2 linked regions of the Hyalangium ruber genome follow. Each later gene encodes a partner of the first gene's protein in a complex. Links are inferred from orthologs where the notes say so. Each region holds a gene or a part of one and is shown in the gene's direction. Other genes may lie near its edges. The genes, in order: lpdA and SYV04_RS02355.

Region 1 (3,216 bases):
CCGGTCGCTCCCATCGAACGCCTGGCGAGCGTTCTCCGCGCCCGTTATCTCCGAGGGAGCGATGTAGGCGGGGCCCGCGATCACCAGTCCGGACAAGTCACCGGCCTGGGCGCCACGCTGTATCACCGCGGCGTTCACCAGGGCGGTGGGCAGGTGCCCGGCTTTCGCGCACACGGGCGCGAGCATGCTGAGCAGGGGAGGATACGTGGGCTTCAAGTCCCCACCCGTCACCGCCGCCGGGGCGAGCGCGGTGCTGGCCAGCGCCTCACAGGCCGAGGCCGTCCCGGGCCCGGCGTTCTCCAGGTTCCAGCGCAGCTCCTCGGGGCTTACCTGCCGCCCGATGAGGCCGCCGTGCAGCGCGCGGGTGACGACTCCAGCGCACGTGTTCGCCTCGGCGGGGCAGCGCTGGCACAGCGCCCCCAGCAGCTCCCGGCCCGCCGAGGGCTTCTCCGTCAGCGGCATGCGGACATCCAAGGCCCCGCCCAACTCACACGCTCGGGCGGGAGGCCGCGCGCAGGCCTCCACCTTCTTCCGGGCCTCGGCCAGCACCGTGGGGTCCTCCGTCTTGCGCACCACCGCCTCCAGCGCTCGCTCGAGGCTGTTGCAGGCGGGCGAGGGCGCCACGTCCACGGCCATTCCCGAGGCGGCGGCGGGGGGCTGGCCCGCCTCTGGCTTCTCGTCCTTGTGGGTGGTCCACCACAGGCGTCCGAAGACGATAAGGGCCAGGGCCATCAGCAGAAGGGTTCGGATCGGAAAGCGGCGCAAATGCAAACTCCTTGATTCCCACCGTGAGCGGGGGTTATCAGCCCCCGCGAGTTCTACCTGTAACGGAGGCGAGCGTGGCTGAGTCGTTCGACGTGGTGATCATCGGTTCCGGTCCTGGTGGCTACGTGGGAGCCATCCGAGCGGCCCAGCTGGGCCTGAAGACGGCCATCATCGAGAAGGACAAGCGCCTGGGTGGCACCTGTCTCCATCGCGGCTGCATCCCTACCAAGTCCCTGCTGTGGACCGCGGAGCTGTTCCACCACATCCGCGAGGCCTCGGACTTCGGCATCGACGTGGCCAGCCCGACCATCAACTGGGCCAACGCCCAGAAGCACAAGGAGAAGGTGGTCACCAAGGGTGCCAATGGCATCGACTTCTTGATGAAGAAGAACAAGATCACGGTGGTCAAGGGCCATGGCCGCATCTCCGGCAAGGGCAAGGTCGAGGTGACCGCCGAGGATGGCTCGAAGCAGACCCTCGAGACCAAGAACATCATCATCGCCACCGGCTCGGTGCCCAAGTCGCTGCCCAACGTCCAGGTGGACCACAAGCGGGTGCTCAACAGCGACTCCATCCTGATGATCGATCGCATCCCCAAGAGCATCATCGTCCTGGGTGCTGGTGCCGTGGGCTGCGAGTTCGCCTCCGTGTTCAACCACGTGGGTAGCCAGACGTCCATCGTCGAGTACATGCCCAACCTGCTGCCCATCGAGGACATCGACGCCTCGAAGGAGCTGGAGCGGTACTTCAAGAAGCGGAAGATCGACGTGTTCACCGGCACGAAGGTGGAGAAGGTCGAGCACACCGCCTCCGGCGTGAAGGTCACCATGGCGGTGGGCAACGAGACCAAGACGCTCGAGGCCGAGCTGCTGCTGTCGGCGGTGGGCCGCGCGCCCGTCACCGAGGACATCGGCCTGAAGCAGACCAGCATCCAGACCGACCGTGGCTACATCAAGGTCGACTCGATGATGCGCACCTCGGAGCCCAACGTCTACGCCATCGGCGACGTGATTCCGACGGCGATGCTGGCGCACGTGGCCAGCGCCGAGTGCGTGCTCGCGGTGGAGCACATCGCCGGCAAGAACCCGCAGCCCATCAACTACGACCTGGTTCCCTCGGCCACGTACTGCTACCCCGAGGTGGCCTCGGTGGGCCTCACGGAGAAGAAGGCCAAGGAGCGCGGCTACGACGTGAAGGCGGCCATCTTCCCCTTCAGCGCCGTCACCAAGGCCTCCATCTCCAACGAGGGCCACGGGATGATCAAGGTCGTCTCCGACAAGAAGTACGACGAGGTGCTGGGCGTTCACCTCGTGGGCCCGCACGCCACGGAGCTGCTCGCCGAGGCCTGCGTCGCGCTGCGGCTGGAGATCACCACCGAGGAGCTCGCGCACACGATGCACGCGCACCCGACGCTCTCCGAGATCATGAAGGAAGGCGCTGAGGCCACGCTGGGTCACCCGATCCACATCTAGGCTTCGCGCGGTTCTCCCCGGGTTGAGAGGGGCTGACCCTCTCCCCGGGGCCCGGAGGTGCAATGCCTCCGAGGGCTCCAAGGCATTGAAATCCCGACAGATTTGCTGTCTTTTTCCAGGTGGGACATAAAAATCCTGCCTTGAGCGATTTCCTGCTTGCCAGAGAATCCGGTCTTGCGGTAAAAATCCAACTTGAAGGTAGCAAGCTGGTGTCCCGCAATTCAGTGGTGCCTGCCTGGCAGGGGAGCTCATGAGCGCAACGACTCGAGGCAAGAAGGCGGCGGTTCGGAACTGGAAGTTCGGTCACGGCTTGGGGGCAATGGCCCTGCTGGTAACGGCCTCGTGCGGCAGCACGGTGGAGGGCGAGGCGCAGGCGGCGGATCAGCGCGCGCGCGTAGTCGCCTCGGCGGATGCGTGCGAGGTGCAGCCGCCCTTCACTCCGAACTTCCAGCCCGAGCTGGAGTGGAAGTGGCCGGCCACCTCGGCGGGCGCCGCGGTCATGCCGCAGTACAAGCAGGTGATGATGACGCCGGTGGTGGTGGAGGTGAACGGCGACGGTGTCCCCGACGTGGTGTTCAACTCCTTCGCGAGCACCAACTACACGACCGACGGTGTCATCCGCGCCATCAGCGGCGCGGACGGCAGCGAGCTGTGGACGGTGACCAACACCGCCCAGCGCGTGCGCGGCGCCTCCAGCATCGCGGCCGGCGACATCGACAATGATGGCCGCGTCGAGCTCTGCACCATCCCCGAGAGCGGCAACGGCATCATCTGCTTCGAGCACGACGGCTCCCTCAAGTTCCGCACCAGCGTCCCCGCCAACAACTGGGGCGGCGTGTCCTTCGCGGATCTGGAAGGTGACGGCAGCGTGGAGATCCTCAACGGCAACCACGTCTTCTCCGCCACGGGCGCGCTGAAGTGGGTGGGCTCCGACGGCATGGGCGGCGTCAACGGCGGCACCGGGCCGATCTCGTTCGCG
Region 2 (3,295 bases), on another replicon or contig:
CGATGCGCCGATCTCCGAGCTGGGCTTCACCGGCATGGCGGTGGGCGCGGCGATGGTGGGCCTGCGGCCCGTGGTGGAGATGATGACGTGGAACTTCGCCATCCTGGCGATGGACCAGATCGTCAACAACGCGGCGAAGCTGCGGCACATGTCCGGTGGCCAGCTGCGCTGCCCCATCGTGTTCCGTGGACCGGGCGGCGCTGGCGGCCGGCTCTCCAGCCAGCACAGCCAGGCGCTGGAGGCCAACTACGCCCACTTCCCGGGCCTGAAGGTGATTGCTCCGGCCACCCCGGCGGACGCCAAGGGCCTGCTCAAGTCGGCCATTCGCGATGAGAACCCGGTCATCATGATCGAGGGCGAGCGGCTCTACGCCGTCAAGGGCGAGGTGCCCGAGGGCGAGCACGTGGTGCCCATCGGCAAGGCGGACGTGAAGCGCGAGGGCAAAGACGTCTCCATCATCACGTGGAGCCGCATGTACTACTTCTGCGAGGAGGCCGCGAAGCAGCTCGAGCAGGAGGGCATCTCGGTGGAGATCCTCGACCTGCGCACGCTGCGGCCGCTCGACGAGGAGGCCATCCTGGCCACGGTGCGCAAGACCAACCGCGTGGTGGTGGTGGAGGAGGGGTGGGCGCTGGCGGGTGTGGGCGCCTCGGTGGTGGACATCATCCAGTCCAAGGCGTTCGACGACCTGGACGCGCCGGTGGTGCGAGTTACCGGCCTGGACGTGAACATGTCCTACGCGGCGAACCTGGAGAACGCCACCCAGCCGGACGCCCCGAAGATCATCGAGGCCGTGAAGAAGGTCCTCTACCGAGAGGGAGCCTGAGACGTATGGCCAAGCCCATCGAGATGCCGTCGCTCTCCCCGACGATGAAGGAGGGGAAGATCGTCAAGTGGCTCAAGAAGGTGGGGGACAAGATCTCCTCCGGTGATGCCATCGCCGAGGTGGAGACCGACAAGTCCAACCTCGAGATCGAGGCCTACGACAGCGGCGTGCTGCTGCAGGTCACCGTGGCCGAGGGGGAGATGGCGCAGGTCGGCGCTCCCATTGGGTACATCGGTGCCAAGGGCGAGAAGGTCGAGGCCGGTAAGGCCGCCGCGCCTGCTCCCGCTGCCGCTCCCAAGGCCGAGACGCCCGCTCCCGCGAAGGCCGCCGCGCCCGCTGCTCCTGCTCCTGCTCCTGCGGCTCCGGCCGGCGGTGGCGAGGGCATCGCCGTCGAGATGCCGTCGCTCTCCCCGACGATGAAGGAGGGGAAGATCGTCAAGTGGCTCAAGAAGGTAGGGGACAAGGTCTCCTCCGGCGAGGCCATCGCCGAGGTGGAGACCGACAAGTCCAACCTCGAGATCGAGGCCTACGACAACGGGACGCTCGCGAAGATCGTCGTGGGTGAGGGCGAGATGGCGCAGGTCGGCGCCCCCATCGCGTTCATCGCGGGCAAGGGCGGTAAGGCCGCTGCCTCTGCTCCCGCTGCGGCTCCTGCTCCGAAGGCGGAGGCCCCGAAGGCCGCCGCGCCCGCGCAGAAGGCCGGAGGGCCGTCGGGCGCTCCGCCGCGTCACGAGGAGAAGGGCACCGGTGCGGGAGGTCGCGTCCGTGCCAGCCCGCTCGCCAAGAGGATGGCGCGCGAGCGCGGCCTGGATCTGGCGGCGATGCATGGCTCGGGTCCGCTGGGCCGCATCGTGAAGCGTGACGTCGAGGAGGCGCTGGCCCAGGGCGGGCCCGCGGCTCAGAAGGCTCCGGCCGCTGCTGCCCGTGCCGCTGCGACTCCGGGCGTTCGTCCCGAGCCGCAGGTGGTGCCCATCTCGTCCATGCGCAAGGTGATTGCCCAGCGCATGGCCGAGGTGAAGCCCGGCGTGCCCCACTTCTACCTGACGGTGGACGTGGACATGGAAGCGGCGATGAAGATCCGCGAGGAGGCCAAGGCGCTGGAGTCCAAGGTCTCCGTCAACGACATCATCGTGAAGGCGGCGGCCATCGCGCTGCGTCGCTACCCGAAGGTGAACGTGTCGCTGCAGGGGGATCGCATCCTCCAGTACGGCACGGCGGACGTGGGCATCGCGGTGGCCATCGAGGATGGCCTCATCACGCCCGTCATCCGGGACGCGGACCAGAAGGGCCTGTCGGCCATTTCCGCCGAGTCGCGGGAGCTGGCCGAGCGCGCTCGCAAGAAGGCGCTCAAGCCGGCCGAGTACACGGGGGGCTCGCTCACGGTGAGCAACCTGGGCATGTACGGCATCGACCAGTTCGTCGCCGTCATCAACCCGCCGCAGGCCTCCATCCTCGCGGTGGGCGCGGTGGCGGACAAGGCGGTGGTGCGCGACGGGCAGGTCACGGTGCGCAAGACGCTGACGGTGACGATGTCGTGCGATCACCGCGTCATCGACGGCGCCACCGGCGCGGAGTACCTGCGGGAGTTCAAGACGCTGCTCGAGCACCCGATGCGATTGCTGTTCTAGGCCCGCAACTCACGACGCCCCAGGGAGCCCGCATGACCAGCAGCCGTCACGTTGTCTTCTTCCACGCTCCGAACTCCCGGTCCGCCGGGGTCCGGATCCTGATCGAGGAGCTCAACGCCGAGCACGAGCTGAAGGTGCTCAATATGAAGGCGGGCGAGACGCGCCAGGCGGACTACCTGGCGGTCAACCCGATGGGCAAGGTGCCGGCGATCAAGCACGGGGATGCGCTGGTGACGGAGCAGGCCGCCGTCTACATGTACCTGGCCGAGCTCTACCCGGAGGCGGGGTTGTCGCCCGCCGTCGGTCACCCGCTGCGGGGGCCGTATCTGCGCTGGATGGTGTTCTACGGCTCCTGCTTCGAGCCCGCGCTGGTGGATCGCTCGATGAAGCGCGAGCCCGCCCCGCGTGGGACTTCGCCCTATGGCGACTTCGAGACGGTGATCAGCACGCTGACGCAGCAGCTCGCCAAGGGGCCCTGGCTCCTGGGCGAGACCTTCACCGCGGCTGATGTGCTCTGGGGCTCGGCGCTGACGTGGACCACCGGCTTCAAGCTCGTGCCGGAGCTGCCGGAGATCAAAGCCTACCTCGAGCGGTTCAACGCCCGGCCCGCGGTGGTGCGCGCGCGCGCGAAGGACGCGGAGCTCGCGGCGAAGCAGGCTTGAGCGGGCAAGTTCCCCACGGCCAGTGGGTCTTGGACAGGGTCCCCTAGGGACTGCTTCGCCCTGGGGACCTGTCTTTCTCAGCTCCGTGTCTCGTCCGAGTCCATGTCCTCTTCGAGTTTGCGCTGGGCCTCGGTGACGCTGGCCTGCTGCTCGCGCGGAGTGCCGGTGGGCAATTCCTC

The links.
Region 2: the proteins of lpdA (region 1) and SYV04_RS02355 are in contact, whole or in part, in a crystal structure (PDB 1EBD), measured with the Geobacillus stearothermophilus proteins. The link is inferred for Hyalangium ruber from one-to-one orthologs. Residues at the interface, in WP_049624544.1 of Geobacillus stearothermophilus: Pro340, Ser341, Asp344, Tyr345, Arg403, Asp406, Val408, Glu431, Ala432, Gly433, Asp438; in WP_033016211.1 of Geobacillus stearothermophilus: Ile130, Ala131, Met132, Pro133, Arg136, Arg140, Glu141, Asn155, Arg157.

The regions. Positions count from the first base shown.
Region 1 is NZ_JAXIVS010000005.1:451,181-454,396, reverse strand. The notes cover bases 133-3,038. They hold lpdA (dihydrolipoyl dehydrogenase), read left to right. Parts: upstream 133-839; coding sequence 840-2,237; downstream 2,238-3,038. Other genes in these bases: SYV04_RS17390 (choice-of-anchor A family protein), read left to right, coding at 2,488-3,038; SYV04_RS17400 (hypothetical protein), read right to left, coding at 133-765. In the rest of the region: more of SYV04_RS17400, read right to left, coding at 1-132; more of SYV04_RS17390, read left to right, coding at 3,039-3,216. UniProt on the Escherichia coli protein: Lipoamide dehydrogenase is a component of the glycine cleavage system as well as of the alpha-ketoacid dehydrogenase complexes.
Region 2 is NZ_JAXIVS010000001.1:564,317-567,611, reverse strand. The notes cover bases 158-3,142. They hold SYV04_RS02355 (pyruvate dehydrogenase complex dihydrolipoamide acetyltransferase), read left to right. Parts: upstream 158-831; coding sequence 832-2,454; downstream 2,455-3,142. Other genes in these bases: SYV04_RS02350 (glutathione S-transferase family protein), read left to right, coding at 2,487-3,116; SYV04_RS02360 (pyruvate dehydrogenase complex E1 component subunit beta), read left to right, coding at 158-826. Outside these bases: more of SYV04_RS02360, read left to right, coding at 1-157; SYV04_RS02345 (hypothetical protein), read right to left, coding at 3,194-3,295.